DNA from 2 places in the Burkholderia pyrrocinia genome. Region 1 is predicted to be linked to the other one. Evidence: predicted binding sites of a transcription regulator. Region 1 holds the regulator's gene; the other holds the start of a gene.
The links. The regulator LexA, encoded in region 1, represses DNA repair genes until DNA is damaged. The targets are predictions, from matches to a motif close to ACTGTATNNNNATACAGT.
Positions count from the first base shown of each region.

Region 1 (7,942 bases):
TCTTCAGCGTGGTGGTCTTGCCGGCGCCGTTCGGCCCGAGCAGGCCGTAGCATTCGCCGGCCTGCACGCTGAAGGACAGGCCGTTGACGACGAGCTTGTCGCCATAGCGCTTTTCGACGTTGCGGAGATCGATCGGTGCGACGGACATGGGCATGTTGTCGTTGTAAGCGGGCGCGTTCCGCCGCCCGATGCGTGGCCGGTTTGCGAACGGATCGGGCGAATGCGAGTCACATGGGCATGACCGAAGCGCACGACGCCGGCGCGTGATGACCCGCTGGAGTACGAACGGGCCATTCTAGTGCATCGGCTGCGTCTCTTCAGGGCATGCCTGCACGGTGCGATGCAGGCGCGCACCGATCGTGCACCGCATCATCGCGCACACGCCGAGCGGGGCGAATCAGCGTTTTCCATCCCTTGCGTCCTGAATTGCGGCGCACCATGATGAATGCGTAGGCTCGTTGTCGCGATAGGGAGGTTCCATGGCTAGCTACAACAAGATTTTGCTGTGTTATGACGGCTCGCTCGAAGGACGCAAGGCGCTGCGTTGCGGCGCCAATCTCGCAATGGACCTGAAGGCCGAAACGCACTTGCTGTCGGTCGTCGACATGCGCTCGAGCATTGCGCAAAGCGCGGGTCTGCTGACCGATGTCGCGTGCGGCCGCTTCGAGGAAACCGCGCGCGAAATCCTGCAGGAAGGCGTGAACTGGCTGCGCGAGCGCGGCGTGCAGGCTGAAGGCCATTTCGCGTTCGGTTATCCGATCGACGAAATCGCGAATCTCGCGTCGGAGCTGAAGGTCGATCTCGTCGTCGTCGGCCACCGGTGCCGCAGCGGGCTGTCGAGATGGTGGATGGGCTCGGGCAATACGCAACTGCTCGATCGCGTGAACTGCAGCATTCTGGTTGCGTGTTCGTCGGCGGAAGAGCAGAAGGCCGAAATCGCGCGCGAGCGTGAAGCGGCCACGGCGAGCGGCAAATGACGCAATGACGGCCTGACCGGCGATGCGCGCCGGTCAGGCGCCGCGCAGCATCAGCGGCGTGGGCGTCGATCGCGGTTGGCTAAGCATGCAGGTCGATCGCGGACAACTTCCACGAAAACAGCCCGAAGCGGTGGAATATTGCCGCATAGCGCGTGCCGTCGGCGCTGCGCTGGTAGGTCACGACGAATTCGTCGATATTCCGGTAGCCGGCACCGGTTTGCTGCTGATGCGGCGGGTGCGTTGCATCGTTCGCGCTGGTCGGTGCGGCAGCGGCCGGTGCGGGCGATGACGCAGCCGCGGCGGCCGCGTTGCTGCCTGGTACGGCGGCACTCGCCGGAGCGGGATTAACCAGCGGTGCGGCCGGCGTGTCGGCCGGTGCACCGCCTTGCGGCAAATTCGACCATTCGGGCGGACGCTCGCCCGGATTGCCGCGCGGCGGCAATCCGCTCATCAATGCGGCCACACCCTCCGGCGTCGCATACGCATCGACCAGCGGGCCGATCAGCGCGGACCCGATCAGCGCACCGATCACCGCGAACGGATTGTTCTTCTTCACCGCGTCGATCCGGCGCATCAACTCTTCCGTCACCTGCTGCTTCAGGCTGATGCGCAGCGACGGAAAATCGACATATTCACTGATGACCTGCGCATCGCGTGCATCGATCGCCGATTTCAGGCGACCGAGCGCGACGTACGGCGACGCGTATGCATAGCCGATCGCCGTCATGACGGCGACGGCCAGCACGACGACCAGCAGGGGCTTGAGCCGCCGTTTGCGGCTCGAAGATCCAGTCACGTTGCCTCCGGTGCGGGAATGCTCCGCAATCAGAGACCGCCTTGCGCGGCCGATCGTTCCTCCGCGATGCAGCGATCGATCATCCGGCACACGGCATCGATCGTGCCGACCATGATCAGGCGCGATCGGCCGTGATAGACGCGCACCGGCGCGCGGCGCGCGGGTTCCGCGTGATTCAGGCCGGCGTTCAGCGATACCCGTGCGAAAGCGGGGAGCGCCGACGGCAGCAGGGACGCCTGCCGTTCGACTGCGACTTCTTCTTTCACAGGCGCTGCCGCGGACAGCGGTGCGCAAGGCGTGCGGCCGCGCAGATGACGCAGGCGACCGAATTGACGGAAAGGCAGCAGGCGGGCAAGGCGTTCCATGATGTTCTCCTAGCGAGACGGAATGTCAGAGTTCGCCCGAGCGGATCAGCCCGACGGCGATGCCTTCCAGCGCGAATTCCGCGCTGCCGGCCTTGACGAAGATGTTTTCGTAATCCGGGTTCTCCGCGATCAGTTCCAGACCGCCCGGCCGGCGCATCAGGCGCTTGACCGTGACGTCGTCGCCGAGACGCGCGACGATGATCTGGCCGTCCTTCGCTTCCGTGCGCTTCTGCACGGCGAGGAGGTCGCCGTCGAGAATGCCGGCGTCGCGCATCGACAGGCCGCGCACCTTCAGCAGGTAGTCGGGCTTGCTGGAGAACAGCGCGGGATCGCACGCGTAATGCTGAGAGATGTGCTCCTGCGCAAGGATCGGGCTACCGGCCGCGACGCGGCCGACGAGCGGCAGCGACAGTTGCATCAGGCCGGCGTGCGGCAGCGTGAACTGGTGCGGGGCGTCGTCGATGCCGAGCAGGCGGATGCCGCGGGATGCGCCGGCGGCCAACTCGATCACGCCCTTGCGCGCGAGTGCGCGCAGGTGCTCCTCGGCCGCATTCGGCGAGCTGAAGCCCAGTTCGGCCGCGATCTCGGCGCGGGTGGGCGGGAATCCGGAACGCTCGATCGCGCGACGGATCAAGTCGAACACTTGCTGCTGACGGGCGGTGAGTTTGGTCATGGCTTAACTGTATGGATAGACAGTGAGCTGTATTTTTATACAGTACTTCGCGAATTTCAAGCGTTACTTGAGGTTCGACGCGATCACGCCGGTTCCGGCGCGATTTCGCGACGTCCGGACGCCGGTTTATCTGCCGCAACCGTCCATCCCGTCTGCGTTAGCACTTTTGAGTATTAAAAAATGAGGAACGATTATTTTTAATCATGTAACCCGTTCGTTAGACTGGCCCGACATCGCAATACCGACAACACTGGAGAACCAAGGATGGCGAAGCGCAATACGGGGCTGGTGGGCGGAGTGGGCCGCCTGATCGCAACACTCGCGCTGGGCGCGGCGGCGACGCTGGGCGTCGCGACGCACGCGCAGGCCGATACGACCTTCCTGAACGTGTCGTACGACCCGACGCGCGAGCTGTATCAGGACTTCAACCAGGCGTTCGGCAAGGAGTGGAAGGCGAAGACGGGCGAGACCGTCAACTTCAAGCAGTCGCACGGCGGCTCGGGCGCGCAGGCGCGCTCGGTGCTCGACGGCCTGCAGGCCGACGTCGTCACCCTGGCGCTTGCGTACGACATCGACGCGCTCGCGAACAAGGGGCTCGTCAACAAGGACTGGCAGAAGCGCCTGCCCGACAACGCGTCGCCGTACACGTCGACGATCGTGTTTCTCGTGCGCAAGGGCAATCCGAAGGGGATCAAGGACTGGGACGACCTGACCAAGCCGGGCATCTCGATCGTCACGCCGAACCCGAAGACGTCGGGCGGCGCGCGCTGGAACTACCTGGCCGCGTGGGCGTACGCGCTACACAAGCCGGGCGGCAACGAGCAGACGGCGAAGGAGTTCGTGACGAAGCTCTACAAGAATGCGGGCGTGCTCGATTCCGGCGCGCGAGGCGCGACGACGAGTTTCGTGCAGCGCGGGATCGGCGACGTGCTGATCGCCTGGGAAAACGAGGCGTTCCTGTCGGTCAAGGAATTCGGTACCGACAAGTTCGAGATCGTCGTGCCGTCGGTGAGCATCCTGGCCGAGCCGCCGGTCGCGGTGGTCGACAAGGTGGTCGACAAGAAGGGCACGCGCAAGCTGGCCGACGCGTACCTGAATTTCCTGTACAGCCCGCAGGGCCAGGAGATCGCGGCGCGCAACTACTACCGGCCGCGTTCGAAGAACGTGCCGGCGGAACTGACGAAGCAGTTCCCGAAGCTGAAGCTGTACACGGTCGACGACACGTTCGGCGGCTGGACGAATGCGCAGAAGACGCATTTCGCGGACGGCGGCGTGTTCGATTCGATCTACAAGCCGCAGTAACGCCATAACGACAGCGGCGCGCCACGACAGCGGCCGCATCCCCGACGGGCCGCCGGCGCAATTCATCGCGCCGGCGTTTGCGTCGGACCCATGAGCAGCATCGACCCAGCAAGAGCATCCGATGACGACGTACACCTTTCGCAAGCCGAGCGCGTTGCCCGGTTTCGGCGTGACGCTCGGCATCACGGTGGCCTATTTGAGCCTCGTGGTGCTGATTCCGCTTGCCGCCACGTTCCTGAAGACCGCGACGCTGTCGTGGGACCAGTTCGTCACCGCCGTCACGTCGCCGCGCGTGCTCGCGTCGTACCGGCTGACGTTCTCGGCCGCGCTCGGCGGCGCGCTGATCAACGCCGTGTTCGGCTTCCTCGTCGCGTGGGTGCTCGTGCGCTACACGTTCCCGCTCAAGCGCCTCGTCGATGCGATCGTCGACCTGCCGTTCGCGCTGCCGACGTCGGTCGCCGGCATCTCGCTCGCGGCCGTTTACGCGACCAACGGCTGGGTCGGCCAGTATCTCGCGCCGCTCGGCATCAAGATCGCGTTTACGCCGGCCGGCGTGCTGGTCGCGCTGACCTTCATCGGGTTGCCGTTCGTCGTGCGCACCGTGCAGCCGGTGCTCGAGGATTTCGAACGCGAGCAGGAAGAGGCCGCCGCGTGCCTCGGCGCGTCGCGCTGGCTGACGTTCCGCCGCGTCGTGCTGCCGGCCGTGCTGCCGGCGCTGCTGACCGGTTTCGCGCTGGCGTTCGCGCGCGCGCTCGGCGAATACGGCTCGGTGATCTTCATCGCCGGCAACGTGCCGATGAAATCCGAGATCACTTCGCTGCTCATCATCACGAAGCTCGAGCAGTACGACTACGCGGGCGCGACCGCGCTCGCGGTCGTGATGCTGGTCGTGTCGTTCCTGATGCTGCTGCTGATCAACACGCTGCAATGGTATTTGCAGCGCCGCACGAGCAAGAGCGCAAGCGGCCCCGCGCCCGCGACCGTCACCGCAACCGCAGCAGGAGGCCAGCAATGAGCCAGGAGGCCACCGTCGTGCTGAAAACCCCGTCGTCGGCCGCACAAGGGCGCGCCACGAAACGGCTCGACCCCGTCAGCGAGTCGCGCGTCGTGCGCTGGCTGCTCACGGGCATCGCGCTGGCGTTCCTCGCGTTCTTCCTCGTCGTGCCGCTCGCCGCGGTGTTCGTCGAGGCGCTGCGCAAGGGCGTCGGCTTCTATCTCGAATCGCTGGCCGATCCCGACGCATGGGCGGCGATCAAGCTGACGCTGACCGTCGCCGCGATCGCCGTGCCGCTGAACCTCGTGTTCGGCGTGTGCGCTTCGTGGGCGATCGCGAAGTTCGAATTCCGCGGCAAGGCGCTGCTGACGACGCTGATCGACCTGCCGTTCTCCGTGTCGCCGGTGATCTCGGGCCTCGTGTACGTGCTGCTGTTCGGCGCGCAGGGCTGGCTCGGGCCGTGGCTGCAGGATCACGACGTGCAGATCATCTTCGCGGTGCCGGGCATCGTGCTCGCAACGATCTTCGTCACGTTCCCGTTCGTCGCGCGCGAGCTGATTCCGCTGATGCAGGCGCAAGGTACCGACGAGGAAGAAGCCGCGCGCGTGCTCGGCGCGTCGGGCTGGCAGATCTTCCGCCGCGTGACGCTGCCGAACGTGAGGTGGGGCCTGCTGTACGGCGTGATCCTGTGCAACGCGCGCGCGATGGGCGAGTTCGGCGCGGTGTCGGTCGTGTCGGGCCATATCCGCGGCGTGACCGACACGATGCCGCTGCACGTCGAGATCCTGTACAACGAATACAACTTCGCGGCGGCGTTCGCGGTGGCGTCGGTGCTGGCGCTGCTCGCGCTCGTCACGCTCGCGCTGAAGCTGCTCGCCGAGCGTCATCTCGCCGCCGAACTGGCCGGCGCGCGCGACGCCGTTCCCGCACATGCCGGCCCTGTCGCCGTCGTTTCGTCGAAATCGTAAAGAGGCAACCAGAATGGGTATCACCGTCCGTAACCTTCAGAAGCGCTTCGGCGATTTCACGGCGCTCGACAACGTGTCGCTCGACTTCCCGCCCGGCGAGCTGGTCGCGCTGCTCGGGCCGTCCGGCTGCGGCAAGACCACGCTGCTGCGCGTGATCGCGGGCCTCGAGCACGCGGACGCCGGCCAGGTCGTGCTGCAGGGGCTCGACGTCGCGTCGGTCGGCGCGCGCGACCGCCAGGTCGGTTTCGTGTTCCAGCACTACGCGCTGTTCCGCCACATGACGGTATTCGAGAACGTCGCGTTCGGGCTGCGCGTGAAGCCGCGCCGCGAGCGGCCGTCGGAAGCCGCGATTCGCGACAAGGTGCACGAATTGCTGAAGCTCGTGCAACTCGACTGGCTCGCGCAGCGCTATCCGTCCGAGCTGTCGGGCGGCCAGCGCCAGCGCATTGCGCTCGCCCGCGCGCTCGCGGTCGAGCCGAAGGTGCTGCTGCTCGACGAACCGTTCGGCGCGCTCGACGCGAAGGTCCGCAAGGAACTGCGCAGCTGGCTGCGACGCTTGCACGACGACCTGCACATCTCGACGATCTTCGTGACGCACGATCAGGAGGAGGCGCTGGAGGTGGCCGATCGCATCGTCGTGCTGAACCGTGGCCACGTCGAGCAGGTCGGCAGCCCGCAGGACGTCTACGATCATCCGCAGAGCGCGTTCGTGTACGAGTTCCTCGGTGCGGCGAACCGGCTGCCGGGAACGGTCGCCGGGCGCGGCTTCGTCGCCGAGGGCGCCGCTGCGCCGATCGCGGTCGACGCCGATTTCGCGGGCCCCGCGAACGCGTACGTGCGCCCGCATGACCTGCAGTTGTGGCCGGCCGGCGAAGGGCACCGGGACGGCATCGCGGTGGACGTGCGCCGCGTGATCCCGCTCGGCGGTTCGGTGCGCGTCGAGCTCGAGGCGCGCGCGGGCGGTGCGCTCGAGGCGGAACTCGATCGCGACGCGTGGCGTGCGCTCGCGCTGCAGGTCGGCGACGGCGCGACGGCCGTGCCGCGCGCGGTGCGCGTGTTTCCCGCGCGTTGAAGCGAGAATGCAGGGCAGGGGGCGGAATTCGCTCCGATTCGACCATCAAACAACGACAGCCTAAGAGGCATACCCATGAATTTTCAGCAATTGCGGTTCGTGCGCGAAGCGGTGCGCCAGAACATGAACCTGACAGAAGTCGCGAACGTGCTGTACACGTCGCAGTCGGGCGTGTCGAAGCAGATCAAGGATCTCGAGGATGAACTGGGCGTCGACATCTTCATCCGGCGCGGCAAGCGGCTGACGGGGCTCACGGAGCCCGGCAAGGCCGTGCACCAGCTGATCGAGCGGATGCTGCTCGACGCCGAGAACCTGCGCCGTGTCGCGCGTCAGTTCGCCGACCAGGACAGCGGCCACCTCGTCGTCGCGACGACGCACACGCAGGCGCGCTATGCGCTGCCGAAGGTGATCCGGCAGTTCACCGACGTGTTCCCGAAGGTGCATCTCGCGCTGCGCCAGGGCAGCCCGCAGCAGATCGCGCAGATGATCCTGAACGGCGAGGCCGATCTCGGCATTTCGACCGAGGCGCTCGACCGCTATCCGGACATCGTCACGTTCCCGTGCTATTCGTGGCACCACACGGTCGTCGTGCCGAAGGGCCATCCGCTGGTCGGCCGCGAGAACCTGACGCTCGAGGAAATCGCCGAGTACCCGATCATCACGTACGACCAGGATTTCACGGGCCGCTCGCACATCGACCAGGCCTTCACGCAGGCGGGCGCCGTGCCCGACGTCGTGCTGACCGCGATCGACGCGGACGTGATCAAGACCTATGTCGAGCTCGGGATGGGGATC
Region 1 covers NZ_CP070977.1:1,251,997-1,259,938, reverse strand. The annotation lists gene nodI (nodulation factor ABC transporter ATP-binding protein NodI) at 1-148, opposite strand, end outside; gene JYG32_RS05870 (universal stress protein) at 480-977, shown strand; gene JYG32_RS05865 (DUF2939 domain-containing protein) at 1,057-1,773, opposite strand; gene JYG32_RS05860 (hypothetical protein) at 1,803-2,138, opposite strand; gene lexA (transcriptional repressor LexA) at 2,164-2,811, opposite strand; gene JYG32_RS05850 (sulfate ABC transporter substrate-binding protein) at 3,076-4,113, shown strand; gene cysT (sulfate ABC transporter permease subunit CysT) at 4,235-5,128, shown strand; gene cysW (sulfate ABC transporter permease subunit CysW) at 5,125-6,075, shown strand; gene JYG32_RS05835 (sulfate/molybdate ABC transporter ATP-binding protein) at 6,089-7,147, shown strand; gene JYG32_RS05830 (CysB family HTH-type transcriptional regulator) at 7,223-7,942, shown strand, end outside.

Region 2 (7,942 bases), 1.6 Mb from region 1:
GAAACGTTCGAACAGCATCGTGCTCTGCTCGGGATTCACCTCGGTGATGCCCAGGCAGTAACAGACTACCGAGTTCGCTGCCGAGCCTCTGCCCTGGCACAGGATGTTCTGGCTGCGCGCGTATTTGACGATGTCGTAGACGGTCAGGAAGAACGGCTCGTAATCCAGTTTCGCGATCAGGGCGAGTTCATATCGGATCTGCTTTGCTACTTTCTCCGGCACACCATTCCAGTAACGCCGAGCCACACCCGCCCACGTCTCCTGCTTCAGGTAGCTCGTCGGCGTATGTCCGCGCGGCACGAGTTCGAGCGGATATTCATACTTCAACTCGTCGAGAGAGAAATGGCACGCATCGAGAATCGCGCACGTTTCCGCGATCTCGTCCGGTGAGTACAGTTGCCCGATTCGCCCGAGCGAACGCAGATGCTGTTCCGCATTCGGCGCGAGCGCATACCCGCATTCCATCACCGGCATCCCGAGCCGGATCGCCGTCATCACGTCCTGCAGCGCCTTGCACGAGCGCAGGTGCATCGTCACGTCGCCGAGCGCAACGACGCGCACGCCACGCCGCTCGCCCGCCGCTCGAATCTCCTCGCGCTGCCCCCCATCCAGCGCGCGCTGCAGTTGCACGAGCCCGAGCCGTGCCCGCTCGCCGAACGTCGCGCGAAACCACGCGACCTGCGCATCGAGCACGTTCGCGCGAACCGGATACGCGGGGACAAGAATCGCGAAGCAATCCGGCATCCCGCGCAGATGCGCAAATTCCTCGGGCGGCGCCGACAGCATCCGCGACGTCAGTCGGTACGTGCCCTTCGGCGCCTCCATCCGTCGCCACGAGATCAGCTCGGACAGGTTGCCGTAGCCCTCGCGGTTCTGCGCGAGCAGCACGAGCCCGAACGCGCCGGGGCCCGGATCGTGGCCTGGTGCGACTTCATCCGGTGTTACTTCGAAATACGAACCGATGACGAGCGGCAGCCCTTTCGCCTTCGCCGCGACATGCATGCGCGGCGCGCCCGCGAGCGAGCATTCGTCGGTGATCGCGATACCACGGTAGTGGAGTTTCACTGCGCGCTCGACCAATTCCTCCGCATGCGACGCGCCATGCAGAAACGAAAAGTTCGAACGGCAGAACAGCTCCGCGTAGTCAGGAAGAAACTTGTATTCCGCAGCCATCACCGCTCACCCGAACAGGCCGTGCAGAAACCAGTGCGGGTCCGCCTGGCTGCTCGTCCGCTCCCTGAATACCCAATAGCACGCGCCCTCTTCGTCCTGCGCAACGTGATAATCGCGCGCGGCCAGTTGACCATCGAACCACCCTGCCTCGATCCGCTCCGCCGACGACATCATCCTGAGCGGCGTATGAAATACCGGCCGCTCCCCGCGCATCAGCAACGGCAGCGGCTCGGCCAGCAGCCACGCGGGACGCGGCGGCACGGCCGGCGGGCCGCCGGCCGGCTTGCCGGCCTGCGCATCGAGCGGCAGCCAGCGGTTCGCGGCCTCGGGCCGGTGATCGGCAACCGGCGCCGCGCGCAGCACGTTCTCCGCACCGAGCCGCGCGACCAGCAGCTCGAACAGCCGCGCGCGCGTCTCGCGCGTGCCGCCCGGCTCGGGAAACAGATCGTCGGCCGGCGGTGCGACCGACTCGACGCGCGTGGCCTTCAGACGCACCGCGATCACCGCGGCCGGCAACTCGACGCGCGCGAGCCGCTCGCCGAGCAGCCGCATGAAGTGCGCCTCGTCGCGCACGGGCGCGGCGAACGCGAGTTCGAGCGGCGTCGGCGGCACGGCCTGGCGGCCGCGCTCGTGCTCGAGATCGAACGTCATCGCGGCCAGCGACAGTTGCCGCGCGGCCAGCCAGCCGCAGAGCTGCACGACGAGCCGCCGTGCGGCGAACAGCACGGCTTCCGCATATTCGACGCGCTCCGGCAATTCGAGCCGCACGTCGAACACGGGCGGCACCGCCATCCACGCAAGCGGCTCGACCGCATCGCCGTACGCGCGATCGAGCGCGGCCAGCAGCGCGGGGCCGCAACGACGCTGCAGCCCTGCGCGCGGCAGGCGGCGCAGATCGGCGAGCGTGCGGCAACCGAGGCCGTCGAACCAGCCTGCATACGGACGCGCATCGGGCAGCAGCACACAGGGCAGGCCGTCGAGCAAGCGGACGAGCGAGGCCTGGCCGGCGACGCGGCGCCGGATGCGCGCGCGCGCCGACGTGCGCGCGAGCAGCCACGCGCCGCGCCCGGTCGGCGCGGCGGACAGGCGCGCCGCATAACCGAGCGCCGCGAGCGTCGCGCGCGCCTGGCGGCACAGCGACGGCAGGCCGCCGAACAGGCGCAGGCTCGGGCCGACGTCGACGATCAGCGTGGCTTCGTCGTCGAGCACGACGCACGGCGAGAAGCGCAGCAACGCGAGCGCGACCGCGCGCAGCGCATCGGCCTCGCGCGCGGGATCGCGTTCGACGAGCTGCGTCTCGGGCGCGAGCGTCAGCACGCCGCCGCGCTTCATGCCCGCGCGCACGCCTTGCCGGCGCGCGGCCGCATCGGCGATCAGCACGACGCCTTGCTCGAGCACCGCACAGCCGGCGCCGCCGGCCGCTGCGTCAGACGGGTGCGGGGTGCACACGTCGAGCGGCAGGCGCGGCAGATGGATGCCGAGCAAGACGCGCATAGCGGCTCTCCACGATGGGCGACGGCAGGTCGAGCACGAGCGGCTCGCTGCGCGCGGGCCCGCGACGCTTGACGATGTCGAGCGACACGCCGCCCGGCACGGGATACAGCGCGACGCGCAGCACGGCCGGCGACGGCTGCCGCGCGGCCGACAGCGGGCGCAGCATCACGAACAGCGTGTCGCCCGTGCGCGCGGCCGCGAGATGCAGGCGCCGCAGCGCATCGGGCCGCGCGTCCTGCCAGAGCAGCAGCGCGCCGCAACAGCCGGTCTTGAGCGCCTGCTCGGCGGCCCACAATGCATCCGTGCGGTTGCCGGCGCGCAGCCACAGCAGCGCGTCGGCCGGCACGCCGAGACTGGCGAGCGCGGTCGCATGCGGCGATTGCGGCGGCGCGACGAGCGCGAGCGGACGCCGGGCGCTGACGGTGCGTGCGAGCGCGGGCGCGAGCAGCCGCATCTCGCCGCAGCCCGGCTGCGCGGCCAGCAGTTCGACGAGCCCGCCGACCGGCCAGCCGCCGCCCGGCAGCTCGGCGGACAGCGGCGCGAAGCCGGTATCGACCGTGCGCGGACCGCCGCGCGCGAGCTGCGAACCGCGCCAGAGCGACGGATGAAGGGATTCGGGAGAAATGGAGGATGCGAGCATGACGCCACCCACAACTGTATGGATATACAGTATATGGCAATGCGCTTGCGTCGCACAGCGCCGGTGCGAAACCGGTTTTTGTCGGAAGAAAGGCAGAGGAAAAGCCGGCGCGCCCGTCATGCGACGGCGCGCCGGATCGGGCGTGGCCGGATCATGCCGCCCGAACACCCGCCGTCACAACCATCCGGCCCGATGCGACGCACGCGCGCCGAATCATCGGGCCCGATCGGCACTCAAACCGGCACGATGCAGCACCCCGCATCGCGCCGGCCCGCCCGTCGCCCGTCAGCCGAGCAACAACGCGTCGTCGTCGAGCTGCTCGTGACGCACCTTCTCGAACATCTGCAGCAGGTCCGGCACGTCGAGCCCCTTGCGCGCGTCGCCCGACACGTCGAGCACGACCTGCCCCTGGTGCAGCATCACCGTGCGATCGCCGTAGTCGAGCGCCTGCCGCATGCTGTGCGTGACCATCATCGTCGTCAGCTTGCTCTCGGCGACGATGCGCGCGGTCAGTTCCAGCACGAACGCGGCCGTCTTCGGGTCGAGCGCGGCCGTGTGCTCGTCGAGCAGCAGGATCCGCGACGGCCGCAGCGACGCCATCAGCAGGCTCACCGCCTGCCGCTGGCCGCCCGACAGCAGCCCGATCCGGTCGGTCAGCCGGTTCTCGAGGCCGAGGTTCAGGAGCCGCAGCTTGTCGCGGAACAGCTCGCGCGACGGCCGGTCGAGCGCGGCCCGGAAGCCGCGCCGCACGCCGCGCGCCGTCGCGAGCGCCATGTTCTCCTCGATCGTCAGCGCCTCGCAGGTGCCGGCCATCGGATCCTGGAACACGCGCGCGACGAGGTGCGCGCGGTCCCATGCGGGCTGGCGCGTGACGTCCGCACCGTCGATCGAGATGCGCCCCGCATCGACGCGCTGGTCGCCGCTGACCGCATTGAGGAAGGTCGACTTGCCGGCGCCGTTCGAGCCGATCACCGCGACGAACTGGCCGTCGGGAATCTCGAGCGACAGCCCGCGCAGCGCGCGCGTCTCGATCGGCGTACCGGGATTGAACGTGAGTTTCAGGTCTTGTGCGGACAGCATGTCATGCCCCTCCGTTCTTGCGCGCGAACAGCTTCTTGCGCGTCGCCGGCAGCACCAGTGCGATCGTGACGAGCGCGGCCGTCACGAGGTTCAGATCCTGCGCCTTCAGGCCGATGAATTCGCTGTTCAGCGCGAGCGCGATGAAGAAGCGGTAGACGATCGCCCCGAGCACGACGGCGAGCGTCGTCAGCACGAGCCGGCGCGCGGGCAGCAGCGTCTCGCCGATGATCACCGCGGCCAGCCCGATCACGATCGTGCCGATCCCCATCGAGATGTCCGCGCCGCCCTGCGTCTGCGCGAACAAGGCGCCTGCGAGCGCGACGAGCGCGTTCGACAGCGCCATCCCGGCGAGCGTCGCGCGGCCGGTCGCGATGCCTTGCGCACGCGCCATCCGCGGGTTCGCGCCGGTCGCGCGCATCGCGAGGCCGAGCTGCGACGAGAAGAACCAGTCGAGGCCGAGCTTCGCGACCACGACGACGATCGCGAGCAGCGCCGGGCGCAGCACGTAGTCGGGCATCCAGTCGGGCTGCAGCACGGTGAACAGCGTCGGCTCGGTGATCAGCGGCACGTTCGGCCGGCCCATGATCCGCAGGTTCACCGAATACAGCGCGATCATCATCAGGATGCTGGCGAGCAGATCCATGATCTTCAGGCGCACGTTGAGCCAGCCGGTGATGAAGCCGGCCAGCGCGCCCGCGACGATCGCGAACGCCGTCGCGGAGAACGGATCGTAGCCGGCCGAGATCAGCGTCGCGGCGACGGCGCCGCCGAGCGGAAAACTGCCGTCGACGGTGAGATCGGGGAAGTTGAGGATGCGAAACGAGATCAGCACCCCGAGAGCGACGAGACTGAAGATCAGGCCGATCTCCAGCGCGCCCAGAAACGAGAACAGAGACATGATGGGGAAATCCTGTTGCTTCCCGGCCGGACGTGTACGGCCGGGTGAAGCGAACGGGCGACCCCGGGTGGGAGCCGCCCGTCCGGCGGTGTCGTTCAGGCCCGGATCGGGCCCGCAAGCGCAGCGGTCGGGCCGCGGCTTACTTGATGACCGTCTTCGCTTCCTTGACGAGATCCGACGACAGCGTGACGCCCTGCTTCGCGGCCGCGCCCGTGTTCACGAACAGCTCGAGGTTGCTGCTCGTCTCCGACGCGATCGCGCCCGGCTTCTCGCCCTTCAGGATGCGCGCGACGACCTTGCCCGTCTGGCGGCCGAGGTCGCCGTAGTTGATGCCGAGCGCCGCGATGCCGCCGCGCTTCACGCTGTCGGTGTCGCCCGCGACGAGCGGGATCTTCGCTTCGTTCGCGACCTTCACGAGCGCTTCGTACGCGGACACGACGTTGTTGTCGGTGTTCGTGTAGATCACGTCGACCTTGCCGATCAGGCTCTTCGCGGCCGGGCCGATGTCGACGGTGCGCGGGGCAGCCGCTTCCTTGAGCGTCATCCCCTGCTTCGCGAGGATCTCCTTGAGCGCCTTCACGACGACGACCGAATTCGCCTCGCCCGGGTTGTAGACCATGCCGACCGTCTTCGCATTCGGCACGACGCGCTTGATCAACGCGACCTGGCGATCGAGCGGCAGCTTGTCGGACACGCCCGTCACGTTGGTGCCCGACGGGCTCCAGCCCTTCACGAGCTGTGCGGCGACCGGATCGGTCACGCCCGAATAGACGACCGGCACGCTCTTCGTCGCCGCGACGACCGACTGCGCGGCCGGCGTCGCGATCGCGACGATCACGTCGGGCTTGTCGCCGACGAACTTGCGCGCGATCTGTGCGGCCGTGCCCGTGTTGCCCTGCGCGCTCTGGTATTCCCACTTGAGCTTGTCGTCGCCGTAGCCTTCCGCCTTCAGCTCGGCGCGCACACCGTCGCGGATCGCGTCGAGCGCCGGATGATCGACGATCGACAGCACCTTGACGGTCTGCGCGTGCGCGGCGCCTGCCAACGCGAATACGGCCACGCCGGCCGTGATCGAACGGATCGCGAAAGTCTTGAATCGCTTCATGGGTGTGTCTCCCCCGTATTGTGTCAGTTCTGGATGATGGATTCCCGCCGCCGTCGGACGGGCGCCGCCACGCGTACAACACGGCGGCGGCCGGCCCGCACACACCCCGGGAAGGCGTGCAGCGGCGAACGCACGAGGATACCATTTCCGCAGACCACCGCCTGACTCCGCGCTTTCGTGCGGCGCGCCGGATCGCGGCACCCGCCGAGGCCCGCGACCGCGCGCGAAGCCCGGCCGGCGGCGGCTCCGGCCAACCCGCCAGCCGCGCTCACGGCTTTACGTTATGCTGTCGGCCGACCCAATCCACTCCATCGGAGGGCAGATGAAACGGGGAGTCCGTGCAATCGCATTCGCGGCCGTCGCGCTGACGCTGCCGGGCGCGGCGTTCGCGCTGACCGACGGCTATGCGCAATACGACGAGTGCATGCTCGGCGCGCTGCGCGAAAGCCGCAACGGCGCGGCGGCCCAGTTGATCCAGCGCTCCTGCGACGCGCTGTACCGCAACAACGCGATGCTGCTGCCCCGCGAGCGGCGCTTTCACGAGTGTGTCGTGCAGTCGCTGCCGGGCGTGCGCGACAACTACGCGATCCAGCAGATCATGTCGATCTGCTCGCGGCGCGGCGAGATGTGAGCGAGCGCTGACCGCCGGGCGCCGCGCGGCCGCCAATCGGCCGCGCCAATGAAAAAGGGCCCGCAGGCCCTTTTCGTTCAGCGGTCCGACCGGTGTGCGGCGTTCAGAACGACGCGACCATCGAGCCCTTGAACTGCTTCTTGATGAATTCCTTCACTTCCGGCGACTGGTACGCCTTGACCAGCTTCTTCACCCACGGCTGGTCCTTGTCCTTCGCGCGCACGGCGATCAGGTTCGCGTACGGGCTCGTCAGCGCTTCGAGCGCGATCGCGTCCCTGGTCGGCTGCAGGTTCGCGGCCAGCGCGTAGTTCGTGTTGATCACGGCCGCGTCGACGTCCGACAGCACGCGCGGCAGTTGCGCGGCGTCGAGCTCGGAGATCTTCAGCTTCTTCGGGTTCTCGGCAATGTCGAGCACCGTCGCGTTGTTGCCGCCCGTGCCGGCGCCCGCCTTCAGCTTGATCACACCCTGCGTCTGCAACAGCAGCAGCGCGCGGTTCTCGTTCGACGGGTCGTTCGGCACCGCGAGCTTCGCGCCTTGCGGCAGATCCTTCAGCGACTTGAACTTCTTCGAATACACGCCGATCGGCGAAATGTAGGTCAGGCCCGCGCTGACGATCTTGTAGCCGCGCTGCTTCACCTGGCTGTCGAGGTAGGGCTGATGCTGGAAGCTGTTCGCGTCGAGGTCGCCCGAGTCGAGCGCCGCGTTCGGCTGCACGTAGTCGTTGAACTCGATGACCTTCACGTTCAGGCCTTCCTTCTCCTTCGCGACCTTCTGCACGAGTTGCCACACTTCCGAATCCGGGCCGGCGACCGTGCCGACCTTGATCACCTTGTCCTCGGCATGCGCACCTGCCGACAGCGTCAGCGCTGCACCGGCGGCCAGCACGGAAAATACCTTCAGGAGACTGCGACGCTTCATCT
Region 2 covers NZ_CP070977.1:3,519,515-3,527,456, reverse strand. The annotation lists gene JYG32_RS16405 (error-prone DNA polymerase) at 1-1,173, opposite strand, end outside; gene JYG32_RS16400 (Y-family DNA polymerase) at 1,180-2,667, opposite strand; gene imuA (translesion DNA synthesis-associated protein ImuA) at 2,600-3,307, opposite strand; gene JYG32_RS16390 (ABC transporter ATP-binding protein) at 3,593-4,387, opposite strand; gene JYG32_RS16385 (ABC transporter permease) at 4,389-5,285, opposite strand; gene JYG32_RS16380 (ABC transporter substrate-binding protein) at 5,425-6,390, opposite strand; gene JYG32_RS16375 (VF_A0006 family four-cysteine protein) at 6,713-7,021, shown strand; gene JYG32_RS16370 (MetQ/NlpA family ABC transporter substrate-binding protein) at 7,125-7,940, opposite strand.
Region 2: the regulator LexA is predicted to act here: its motif matches at 3,321-3,338, upstream of imuA (translesion DNA synthesis-associated protein ImuA).